4 regions of the Endozoicomonas sp. genome follow, and region 4 is predicted to be linked to each of the others. Evidence: predicted binding sites of a transcription regulator. Region 4 holds the regulator's gene; each other region holds the start of a gene.
The links. Region 4 encodes FNR, which switches genes on or off when oxygen is low (the NO sensors DNR and NnrR bind a similar motif). Its sites were predicted from a motif close to TTGATNTANATCAA; they were not measured.

Region 1 (3,174 bases), 2.0 Mb from region 4:
GCAGACAGCGCGGGTGTTAGTTTTCATGGACGGCTTTGCCGGACGGAGGTGCGGCCTCGAGCCGAGAGTGGTCTTCAGTCTCTTGAGATCAGTCCTGAAGCCATTTACGACCTGATTGCAACATCTGGAACGACGGGCATCCCAAAGGCGGTAGCTCACAGTTATAAAAATCATTATTTCAGTGCGTTGGGCTCCATGCATACGTTGCCATTAACCTATGGCGATACCTGGTTATTGTCCTTGCCACTGTTTCACGTGGGTGGACTGGCTATTGTTCTGCGTTGTCTGCTGGCTGGTGCCACAATGGTGCTGTTTGAACGTAAACTGCCTCTGGATGAAATGCTGGCCAGGAAGCGGCTGACTCATCTTTCCCTGGTTAATACACAATTGTTCAGGTTAATCCAATCTGGCTTGTCTCTCTATGATGTGGGAGTACGTTATATTCTGCTGGGCGGAGGCGTTGTTTCCCCCAGGCTGGTGGAGGAGGTAGAAGCACAGGGCGTCACTGTTCTAACGACTTATGGTATGACCGAGATGGCTTCTCAGATTTGTACCGGAGAGCCGCTGTTTACCGACAGTGGTGTGACTTCCGGAGCGGTATTGCCATGGCGTGAGGTTCGTCTTTCTCAGGAAGGTGAGGTTCAGGTGCGCGGAGAAACCCTGGCAAAGGGGTACTTTCAAAATGGGCAAGTGACTCCATTGTCGGATGCTCGTGGATGGTTTTACACCGGTGATAAAGGACGTTGGTTTGGTGAACAGTTACAGATATGTGGCCGTATGGATAATATGTTGATCTCGGGAGGGGAGAACATTCACCCGGAAGAGATTGAGCAGGCCTTGCTGACCTTTCCTGAAATTGTCCAGGCTGTGGTCGTTTCAATGACGGACCCTGAGTATGGGAAGCGGCCTGTCGCTTATGTTCAGACTGTGGATGGTACCCTGAATGAATCATTTACAAAAGAGAGGCTGGCAGGCAAGATAGCTAAATTCAAAGTACCAGTACATATTCGTTTATTTCCTGAGCAGATAGCAGAATCAGGTATCAAGATTAATCGCCGCTTTTTTCAGGCACTTTTGGAATAATACTACGATACAGGCAGAATTCTGCCAGCAATGTACTAGACTAGGTTCAACAAACTTAGCCAGACCAAGTTGCAGGGTGCAGCTGGTCTGAATTTAGCAGTCAGACGTTGAAGTTAGAATAATATGAAAAATAATCACATTAGCTACAACGCCCCCAGTGACCTGACCTCCTATGATGAGACGCTGCCCCAGAACTCCCCGGTAAGAGCTTTTCTTGCAGTAAAGCTTCCTCTTGAACTTGCTGCAACGCTTCATAAGAAGGCTATTCATCGAGCCGGTGAAGGCCACGTTCATGACTTGCGCTGGGTCGCCCCCCAGCAGCAACACATTACCCTTAAGTTCCTGGGGAATAGCTCCCCCCGTCAATTACAGCAGTTAATTGGTAACCTTGAGAAGGTTCTGAACGATTACCATACTTTTGATAGTATGACTGGCTGTTTTCGCTTCTTTCCAAATGGAAGACAGCCCAGAGTGCTTGCATTGGAGATGCATTCAGGACAGGAATTGAAGCGGCTTTCGGATATTTGTGAACAGGCTGCTGTGCAATCTGGTTTCAGTGCAGAAACCCGGCATTTCCGACCACATGTCACATTAGGTCGATTCAAGCACCCTCGGCATGTAACCCATAGCCAGTATTTTAATCTACCCAGTTACCGCATGACAGTCGGTGAAATAGTATTGATGGAAAGTGAGAGCACTTCAGCTGGCACGAGATACAAAACTCTACACACTTTCCCGTTACAACCCTTTGCTATTAGTGCATAAGAAAAGCACTTGGTAGATAACTACTTAAGTATTGATGCCTATTCCATGAGTATCTGTTGATAAGCATCAAGTTGGTTTTTTGTTCAGCATGATATGCTGCAAAAAAACTACTGGATAATTCTATATGGAATTGGTGTGTCCTGCCGGTAACCTCCCCTCCCTCAAAGCAGCTGTTGATAATGGTGCTGATGCCGTATACATCGGCTTCCGGGATGAAACCAATGCCCGGCATTTTGCGGGTCTCAACTTTTCAGATCAGCGGGCAATGAAGGCGCTGGATTACGTTCACAGGAACCCCCGTGGCAAAAAGGTTCGACTGTTTGTTGCAGTCAACACCTATGCTCAGGCGACCAATTGGAGCCGCTGGAAAAAAGCAGTGGATATGTGTGCCGACTTCGGTGTCGACGCGCTGATCGCTGCCGATATTAGCGTGCTGGACTATGCCAGCAAGCGATATCCAGATCTGAATCTTCATCTTTCTGTCCAGGCTTCTGCCACCAATCAGGCCAGCCTGTCGTTTTATCATGACCATTTTGGTATCAAACGTGCGGTATTACCGAGGGTGCTGTCGTTAAAACAGGTTGAGCGACTGGCCCAGAAAAGTCCGGTGGAACTCGAGGTATTTGCCTTTGGTAGTCTTTGCATCATGGCGGAAGGGCGCTGCATTCTCTCTTCCTATGTCACAGGAGAATCACCTAACACAGCAGGTGCCTGTTCTCCCGCATCCGCTGTGCGCTGGCAGACAACAGCCAATGGTATGGAAACCCGACTGGGAGGTCTGTTAATCGACCATTTTGATAACGATGAACAGGCCGGGTATCCAACCCTTTGTAAGGGGCGCTTTAAGGTGAATGATAAAGTCAGTCATGCCATTGAAGAGCCTACCAGCCTCAATACACTGGATCTGATTCCTCAGCTCCATCAGGCCGGTATCAGTGCGGTCAAAATTGAGGGCCGCCAGCGAAGCCCGGCTTATGTGGCAGAAGTGGTGAGAATCTGGCGGGAAGCACTGGATCATTACAAGGCCAATCCAGGCTCTTTCATGACGAATGAACGCTGGATGAATGGCCTTTCTCGTCTATCAGAAGGTAGCCAGACAACACTGGGTGCTTATAACCGTCCCTGGCAGTAATTGTATTGTTGTCAGTACCTTGTGCTCTGATTGGACTTTTTTGAATCACAAAGGCACGAAGGCACAAAGAAGGCTTTTAACCCTTTGTGCCTTCGTGACTTTGTGTTGAGCAGATCGCGCTTCCGAGTAATTCCCGGAGCAGATATGGAATAAACTATGCAGATTACCCTTGGCCCATTACTGTTCTTCTGGCC
Region 2 (3,174 bases), 2.4 Mb from region 4:
CCACTGCATGCTTGGAATCATGCAGCTGACTGATGGTACCGGCGCAAGGCGCCAGTACCACAGAATCCGTTGGGTTTATCGCAACACCATCACCTATCAACCGGCCGGCAAATACCGGGTCAGCTGATTCCTCGATGGATAACAGCATTCCAGACAGAGGAGCAACGAGTGACAGTTGGCAAGGCTTGCCCTCATTTTTGAGGAGAGTCATGCAGAAACCTCAACATTGGAAAGATCGTCCGTCACCGGGATCTTTTTCATTTCATCAGCAATCATTTCAGCCTGAGGACCAACGACGATTTGCAGGTTCTTCTCACCCACACGTACCACCGCAGTTGCACCCAGAGCCTTAATGCTGTCATCACTGACGCTGGAAGCGTCTTTCAGAGTCAGACGCAGACGAGTGATGCAGGCATCAATCTGAGTAACGTTCTGATGACCACCCAGTACCTTCAGGCACTGACGGGCAAACAGAGCATTATCCAGTGGTTTTACTTCCACTTCTTTCTTCACTGTCCCATGAGAAACAGTCGCCGCTACTTCCTGAGCCTGACCAGGTAACTGGATAGTACTCAGATCTTCAGTAGCCGCAATTTTCTTCATCTCACCGGCGATGATTTCAGCCTGTGGACCAAGAATAATCTGCAGGTTTTTCTCACCTACACGAATCATACCGCTGGCACCCAGCGCCTTGATGACACTCTCATCAGCAACAGACGGGTCTTTCAGGGTCAGACGCAGACGGGTAATACAGGCATCGATGTTGGTTACGTTATCCAGACCACCGATCGCCTTGGTGAACTGACGAGCCTGGTAAGCGTTGTCGCTCATACCCTGCTTGTCCACCACGGATGCTTCTACTTCCACAGCACTGTCGTCTTCATCTTCGCGACCTGGTGTTTTCAGGTTGAACATCTTGATGGCGAAGTAGAAAACGCAGAAGTAGATGGCAGCAAATGCCAGACCAATAATAACCAGAGTCCATGGGTTAGTTGCCAGACCCCAGTTTAGCACCATGTCAAACAGGCCGGCGGAGAAGCCGAAGCCACTCAGAACACCCATGGCATTGGTAACGACCAGAGAAACACCGGTCAGCACAGCGTGAGCGGCATACAGGCCAGGAGCCAGGAACATGAACATGAATTCCAGAGGCTCAGTAATACCGGTCAGGAATGCAGTCAGGGCAACAGAGAAAAGAACACCACCAACCTGTGCACGACGGCTCTTATGAGCAGTGAGGTACATGGCCAGAGCTGCAGCAGGCAGACCGAACATCATGACAGGGAAGAAACCGGTCATGAACACCCCGGCAGTTGGGTCACCAGCAAAGAAGCGATGCAGGTCACCGTTGACTACGTCACCGGCAGCATTGGTAAAGTCGCCCAGACCGAACCAGAAGTAAGAGTTCAGAACGTGATGAAGACCAAAAGGAATCAGACCACGGTTCAGGGTACCGTAAACAAACTGACCAACCGGGCCAGATCCGGCAACACCGTGACCAAAAGCATCAATTCCATTTTGAATGGCAGGCCAGATATAACCACAGGCCCAGCCGATCGCCAGCATGAACAGACCGGTCATGATCGGTACCAGACGCTTGCCGCTGAAGAAGCCAAGATACGCTGGCAGCGATACCGCATGAAAACGGTTGTAGGAATGACCGGCAACGATACCGCTGATGATACCGCCGAAGAAGGACATATCGATGTCAGGATTAATGGTTGCCGTCGTTGCTTTCAGAATAAAAAAGCCAACAGCACCAGCGATCGCTGCAGCACCGGCGCCATCAACCGCCAGGCCTACTGCAATACCCATGGCGAACAGCAGCGCCAGATTACTGAAAATCGCGTTACCCGCCTGCGCCATAAAGGGAATATCCAGCAAATCAGGCTGGCCCAGACGGAGCAGCAAGGCTGCGACAGGAAGAACGGCAATAGGCAGCATCAGCGCCTTACCGAGTTTCTGCAAGTAACCCAAGATGTTCATGATTGATCAACCATTAATTCTTTATAGTGAGAGTGTCTATCTGTGTGCCGTTAAATCTTACTGATTTATTTTTCAAAAAAAAATAAAAAACCCAAATAAGTTGACTCAGGTCATCATTTGACGACATTTTCTACCCGTTGAGCACATTGTAAACCGCCTTTATTTTTCATTGAAAAATAAATAAGCTATGATAAATAACATCACAGTTCCCCTGAGCAGATTAGAGAAGCCATTCGAAATTCTGCTACCGGATTCTCACTCAGAACGCACTGCAGGTCGTATACTTCAAACTACACGACACTGAATAATTCAGACCGCTGATGAGACAACCGGTCAGCTTACCAGCAGACTGATCGAGCACAGCTACTCTTCCATATGGAGTTTACGACATGCGCTTTATACCTCTGAAAGACAAGCCAGCAGTTGGTCGTTGGGCTGCCCGATACATTGTCAGCCGTATCAAGGCATTTAATCCGACTCCTGAGCGCCCCTTTGTACTCGGCCTGCCTACCGGCGGCACACCAATCCCGACTTATCAGGAACTGGTTCGCCTGCACAAGGAAGGGGAAGTAAGCTTTGCCAATGTTGTTACCTTCAATATGGACGAATACGTTGGCCTGCCTGCTGACCATCCTGAGTGCTACCGGATGTTCATGCACCGTAACTTCTTTGATCATGTCGATATCCCGGCGGCGAACATCAATTTCCTGGATGGCAATGCCGAAAACCTGGAAGCCGAGTGCCTGCGCTATGAAGAAGCGATTAAAGGCTATGGCGGCATTGAGCTGTTCATGGGCGGTGTCGGACACGATGGGCACATCGCATTTAATGAACCAGGTTCTTCACTATCCTCCCGTACCCGCCTGAAGACTCTGACCACTGAAACTCGTGAAGCCAACGCACGCTTCTTTGATCAGGACATCAGTCAGGTACCAAAACTGGCACTTACTGTAGGTGTAGGAACGGTTCTGGACTCCCGTGAGCTGATGATTCTGGCTACTGGTTCTGATAAATCCCGTGCCGTTCAGGCCACGGTTGAGGGATCAGTCAACCATATGTGGACAATCTCAGCCCTCCAGCTTCACCCAAAAGCGATGATGATCTGTGATGATCCTGCGACTCTGGACCTGAAAGTTCGCACTCTGCGCTACTTCCAGGATATTGAGTCTGAAAACATCAAGGACTTTT
Region 3 (3,174 bases), 2.5 Mb from region 4:
GCGCTACCTGATGGGTGTTGAGGGTGGTACCGATCAGCTGCCTGAAAATACGATTCTCTGCCTGGAAGACATCACGCCTTCTGAAGTGGTGACACTGGATCGCAAGCGGGTTATCGGTATCGTTACCCTGCATGGTGGTGCTACTTCCCATGCTGCCATTCTTGCTGGCTCACTGAATATTCCTTACCTGGTGAATGTACCGGCCAGTGTTCGTCAGTACGAGAACGGTACCGATGTGATCCTGAATACCAATAAGGGTTACATGCTGGTGAATCCTACTCAGGAAGAGATCGCCAGAACGGTTGCCCGCCAGGAGCGTGCTGCAGCTGAACACGAGGCTGCGCTGAAAGTGGCTGATCAGCCTGCGGTGACTCTGGATGGTCATCATGTTGAGATCGCTGCCAATATCGCCAACCAGGATGACGCTGAAAAAGCGGTCAAAATGGGGGCTGAAGCGGTTGGTCTGCTGCGTTCCGAGTTCCTTTATATGGAGCGTGCTACCGAGCCATCCATGGATGAGCAGGTAAAAGCCTATGAAGGTATTCTGGGTGCTATGGGTAAAGATCGTCCGGTCATTATCCGTACTCTGGACGTAGGTGGTGACAAGCCTCTGGCTTATCTGCCGCTGCCAAGGGAAGAGAACCCATTCCTGGGTGAACGTGGTGTGCGTATCGGTATTAACCGTCCGACCATGTTGCGTAAGCAGGTTCGTGCGATCCTGAAGGCTGCTCATGCCGGTCATGCCCGTATCATGTTCCCGATGATCAGCTCTCTGGACGAATTCCGTGCTGTGAAAAAGCTGGTGCTGGAAGAGCAGGAGAAGGCAGGCGTAACCGTAGAAGTGGGTATCATGATTGAAGTGCCTTCTGCTGCGCTGCTGGCCGATCATTTCGCCAAAGAAGTGGACTTCTTCTCCATTGGTACCAATGACCTGACTCAATACACTCTGGCAGTTGACCGTGGTCATCCAAAACTGGCTGCCCGTGTTGATGGTCTTCACCCTGCCGTATTGCGCCTGATTGATATGACGGTGAAAGCAGCTAATAAAGAAGGCAAGTGGACAGGTATCTGCGGAAGCCTGGCCAGTGACCCGAATGCAGTGCCCATTCTGGTCGGCTTGGGTGTTCAGGAGCTGTCCATCAGCGTGCCGGCAATCCCGGTGGTTAAGGCCCGTGTTCGCAGCCTGAACTATGAGCAGTGCCAGAGCCTGGCTCGTGAAGCACTGACTCTTGATTCAGTAGAAGACGTAAGACGTTTGACTGCCTGATCGCAGATAACGGTCTTTCTGAAAGCCCCATGGTTTGACCATGGGGCTTTTTTATTGCCATCTGTGATATGAAAATTTCCTCTCTGATCCGTAATTACACTATAAGTCATAGGGCTTTGATCCAGATCATCCGTTGGTTAATAGATATCCAATTATGATGCCCGCTATTTGGTCGTCGGCACTTTTTTGTTCACACCTTTATGTCTGCAGGGAAGGCAGAAATTGATAATTGTCTGAGCAGTCTGTGATCACGACCATGGTTAATGATGGGTTTGCGACGGCGATATCGATGAAAGAGATTGTGGATAAGGCACTTGCTTCCACCGTGAAGCGAAGAACGTTTATGAAGTGGGGAACCGCTGCAGGCAGTGCAGCTGTGGTTGCTGCCAATACACTGCCTCTGAAGGCCTCAGCATCCTCTGCTGTAGAGACTGCGTCGGCTGAAGAGATCAAATCAGTCTGGTCTGCCTGTACGGTAAACTGTGGCTCCCGTTGTGCACTGCGTCATCAGGTAAAAGACGGCGTTATCATCCATACCGAAACCGATAACACCGGTGAAGATGTCTATGGTGACCACCAGGTTCGTGCCTGTCTCCGTGGCCGTTCTTTCCGCAAGCGCGTCTACAACCCTGACCGTCTGAAATACCCAATGAAGCGTGTGGGTAAGCGTGGTGAAGGTCGATTTGAGCGCATCAGCTGGGATGAAGCGTTTGACACCATTGCTGACAACCTCAAGCGCATCAAAAAAGAATATGGCAATGAAGCCATTTACCTCAACTATTGTACTGGCACATTGGGAGGTACGGTTTCCAAGTCCTGGCCGCCTGCTGCAACACCAATTGCCCGTCTGATGAACTGCTGGGGTGGTTATCTTAACCATTACGGTGATTACAGTACTGCTCAGATTGCTGTCAGCCTGCCTTATATGTTTGGTGGTAGCTGGGTCGGTAACAACTGTACTTCCGACCTGGTAAATACACGACTAGTGGTCAACTTTGGTAATAACCCGGCAGAAACCCGTATGAGTGGCGGCGGTGTTATTTATCACCTGGCTGAAGCCCGTAAGCGCAGTAATGCACGCATGATCACCTTTGATCCGCGCATGACGGACACGACCCTGGGAGCCAATGATGAGTGGGTTCCTCTGCGTCCTGGCACTGATGCCGCGCTGGTAGCAGGTATGGCGTGGGTGATGATTACTGAAAACCTGGTAGATAACGACTTTCTGAGCAAGTACACCGTCGGCTACGATGAAAGTTCTCTGCCTGCCACTGCGCCGAAAGGCTCTTCCTGGAAATCCTATATTCTGGGCCAAGGGAAAGACGGTGTTGAAAAGACCCCTCAGTGGGCGGCAAAAATTACCTCTGTACCTGCAGAAACCATCATTCGTCTAGCGCGCGAAATTGCCATGACCAAACCCTGTAACATCATGCAGGGTTGGGGGCTTCAGCGTACTGCCAATGGTGAGCAGGCCAGTCGTGCCATCTGTATGCTGGCTGTGATGACTGGCAATGTGGGTCTTCCTGGTGGTGGTACAGGTGCCCGTGAAGGCAGTTACTCCATGCCGTTTGCTGCATTCCCGACGCTGAGTAACCCGGTTAAAACATCCATCCCCATGTTCCTGTGGACTGATGCCATCACCCGTCATGATGAGATGACTGACAAGACTGATGGTATTCGTGGTGCTGAACGTCTGAGTCAGCCGATCAAGTTTATCTGGAACTATGCGGGCAACTGCATCATCAATCAGCATGCGGATACCAATCGCACTCATGAGATTCTTCAGGATGACAGCAAGTGCGAAATGATTGTGGTCATTGATAACCACATGACGGCCAGTGCCCGCTATGCCGATATTCTATTACCTGACCTGACTGCTGCAGAACAGCCTGACTTCGCCCCGAATG
Region 4 (3,174 bases):
AGCGGTACCAAGGAGCAGGTTTTCAGCAGTTGGACTCCACATGCCCAGATGCTTGAGTGCTGGGCGAACAACATAGTGCCTCAGTTCCTTGGCACAGATTCCCATATGAAAAGTCCTTTTTTCTGGGGAAGTATCTTCCGGCTAAGGGCTTCTCTGCCTGCCTGCCGGACAGGATCATGGAGCCGACTCTGGAAGATAGGCGTCGGCTCTATGAGAGATATCGTATCATCCCTGAAATTCTGAACTGATGATGGCCTTATTCGCCTTCAAAATCACACAGGGTATAGGTTGGAATGCCTGCTGCGTTCAGCTTGTCAGCACCCTTGAGGTCGGGCAGATTAATGATGGCAGCGGCTTCCAGAGTGCTGGCTCCGGCTTTTCGGACCAGCTGATCAGCTGCCAGCAATGTGCCGCCTGTAGCGATAAGGTCATCCATCAACAGGATTTTTTCACCGGCATTCATGGTGTCTTCATGCATTTCCAGCACTGCTTTTCCATACTCAAGGTCATACTCTACGCTGATGGTTTTTCCAGGCAGTTTGCCTTTCTTACGGAACAGCACCAGTGGCTTGTTCAGAATATAGGCCAGTGTTGAGCCAAGCAGGAAGCCGCGGGCATCCAGAGCACCAATACGATCAAAAGTCTGGTTCTCATAACGCTTAACCATGACATCGACGGTCTTGCGCCATGCTTCCGGGTTTTCAAACAGCGTGGTGATATCCCTGAACAGGATACCTTCATGAGGCCAGTCCGGTATGGTTCTGATTTGGGATTGCAGATATTCCTGAACGGATAAGCTTTCGTTTGTATGCATGGGAGAGAGCATGCCGCTATCAGTCAATGGGATAAAAGGAAGAAGCCACCTCAAAGGGTAGCTTCTTTAGGGAATAAAGTCAGGCGCTGGTGGCAATCTGGTTCGGCTCCAGCGTTTTTCCGCCGGCCAGTGCGCAGAGCTCAACCGAGTTGCGAATTTCGATCTCCTTACCCACGGCTGAGATCAGACCATTCTTCTGGAAGCGGGTGAATACACGGCTCACCGTTTCTACAGCCAGTCCCAGGTAGTTCCCCATTTCGTTTCTCGACATGGAGAGTCGGAACGACTGGGAAGAAAAACCACGACGGCGGAAACGGCTGGCCAGGTTGATCAGAAACGTGGCAATACGCTCGTCTGCGTTTTTCTTGGAGAGCAGCATCATCATTTGCTGATCTTCACGGATACGCTTGCTCATCAGACGCATCAGATGCCGACGAAGTTCCGGAAACTGATCCGAAAGGGTTTCCAGTTGTTCAAAAGGAATCTCGCAGATCATGGTGGTTTCCATTGCCTGGGCAGAAACCGGATAGGTATCGGTGTCCATGCCACTCAGGCCAAGAATTTCGCTGGGCAGGTAAAATCCGGTGATTTGTTCCTCACCTTCATTGGTAGCCGTGTAGGTTTTGATAGCCCCTGAGCGAACAGCAAAGACACTGGTGAAGGGGTCGCCTTCCAGAAACAGGTGTTCGCCTTTTTTCAAAGGACGCCCACGCTTGATGATGTGATCCAGCTGATCAATATCCTTAATGCTTAGTGCCAGTGGCAGGCACAATGAGCTGAGGCTGCAGTCTCTGCAGGCCACATGGCTCGGCTGTCGGACGTTGGGCTTTGACGTCATTGAGAGGCCTCAAAGTCGTATTTGCGAAATTCGACACCATTTTATGGAAAGTGTTACCGGACTGTAAATCAGGTATATACGCAACTGGGCAGACCTAAAGTAGGGGTTTAGTGCTGCTTCAGCAGGGCGTCATAATCTGCGGATGTTCCGATGAGCTTTCATCTGCTGTGTCGTCTATCCAGCTCAGGGCTGACCCTGATAATAAGTAGCTAACCATATGAAACCATTTATTTCTGACTCCTTGTGCCGACACTCTGCGTCGTTACAACTCCGGTCACATAGCTACAGCTATGCTCCCTCCGTTGTGCCTCGCATAGTCCCTGCCCAAGTAGCCAGAAATATTCGATTCCATATGGTCAGCTACTTAGTACCGGTCATTGCTCCTGGTGGTTGTATGTCTTTATCCCTGGAAAATCAATCTGACGTTGTCTTGTGTCACAGGATTGAATTTTCGTTCATGGTATTTGACTGACCTGGCAGATTTTGCACTTATGTTTCAAGTAAATCAATGTGAGAGTGGTGACAAATAGTAGTCAGTTTCGGTTTTTTTCTGATAAGTGGTAGGCGAGTGGGGGGGGGGGCAACTCTTGCAGAATTGTTTCAGTGGTTGCTTTGTGTGGCTGGAAAAGGGTTCCGAAGTTTTGTGACAACTACGGAACCCTTTATGTATCAAATGACCTTGGAGTACAGAGGCTTTTCTTTCATCTCGGGTTGATTGAGGTAATGGTCAAACTGCATGCAGATGTTACGGATCAGCAGTTTTCCCTTGGGCAGTACTTCCAGTATGTCATCGCTACTCAGGCTGACAAGGCCGTCTGCCATCATCGGCTCAAGTCTGGCCAGCTCATCACGGAAGTAATCTCTGAATTGAATGCCAAACTGTTCTTCAATATCGCTGAACCTTAGTTTGAAGTGGCAGATCAGCTGGGTAATCACTGCCTGACGAACCTTGTCGTCATTCGTCATCTTCAGTCCGCGTACCATCGGCAGCTGTTTCTCATTGATCATGGAGTAGTACTGGGCTTCATCAGTACTGTTCTGAATGTAAGTGTCGCCTACCTGGCTGATGGAGGAAACGCCCATGCCAATCAGGTCGCAGTGGCTGTGGGTGGTATAACCCTGAAAATTTCTGTGCAGAGTGCCTTCTTCCTGGGCAATGGCCAGTTCATCATCTGGCAGGGCAAAGTGATCCATGCCGATGTAGATGTATCCCTGATCCAGCAGTTTTTCTGTGGCCTGCTGAAGAATCTCCAGCTTCATTTCAGGTGCCGGCAGATCCTGATCATTAATTCTGCGCTGTGGCTTAAAGCGGTGTGGCAAGTGCGCATAATTAAACAGTGATAACCGATCCGGGGTCATATCGATCACCCGCTCAATGGTTTCCATAAAGCTGTTCGTTGTCTGGAAGGGCAGGCCATAAATCAGGTCCATGTGTACGGATCGGAACGCCATTGCCCTGGAGGCATCAAGAACCGATTGAATCATACTTTCAGGTTGTACCCGATTGACGGCTTTCTGCACT

Region 1: a site for FNR is predicted at 1,905-1,918, ahead of ubiU (ubiquinone anaerobic biosynthesis protein UbiU). Genes of this name have one in related genera too.
Region 2: a site for FNR is predicted at 2,087-2,100, ahead of nagE (N-acetylglucosamine-specific PTS transporter subunit IIBC). Genes of this name have one in related genera too.
Region 3: a site for FNR is predicted at 1,384-1,397, ahead of ACOCLE_RS18745 (DMSO/selenate family reductase complex A subunit). Genes of this name have one in related genera too.

What each region holds. Positions count from the first base shown of each region.
Region 1 is NZ_OZ239981.1:2,545,481-2,548,654, reverse strand. It holds gene menE (o-succinylbenzoate--CoA ligase) at 1-1,083, shown strand, start outside; gene thpR (RNA 2',3'-cyclic phosphodiesterase) at 1,207-1,848, shown strand; gene ubiU (ubiquinone anaerobic biosynthesis protein UbiU) at 1,973-2,980, shown strand; gene ACOCLE_RS11355 (U32 family peptidase) at 3,137-3,174, shown strand, end outside.
Region 2 is NZ_OZ239981.1:4,159,446-4,162,619, forward strand. It holds gene ptsP (phosphoenolpyruvate--protein phosphotransferase) at 1-211, opposite strand, end outside; gene nagE (N-acetylglucosamine-specific PTS transporter subunit IIBC) at 208-1,986, opposite strand; gene nagB (glucosamine-6-phosphate deaminase) at 2,376-3,174, shown strand, end outside.
Region 3 is NZ_OZ239981.1:4,155,197-4,158,370, reverse strand. It holds gene ptsP (phosphoenolpyruvate--protein phosphotransferase) at 1-1,267, shown strand, start outside; gene ACOCLE_RS18745 (DMSO/selenate family reductase complex A subunit) at 1,497-3,174, shown strand, end outside.
Region 4 is NZ_OZ239981.1:567,844-571,017, forward strand. It holds gene ACOCLE_RS02515 (hypothetical protein) at 1-105, opposite strand, end outside; gene ACOCLE_RS02520 (adenine phosphoribosyltransferase) at 257-814, opposite strand; gene fnr (fumarate/nitrate reduction transcriptional regulator Fnr) at 894-1,616, opposite strand; gene hemN (oxygen-independent coproporphyrinogen III oxidase) at 2,322-3,174, opposite strand, start outside.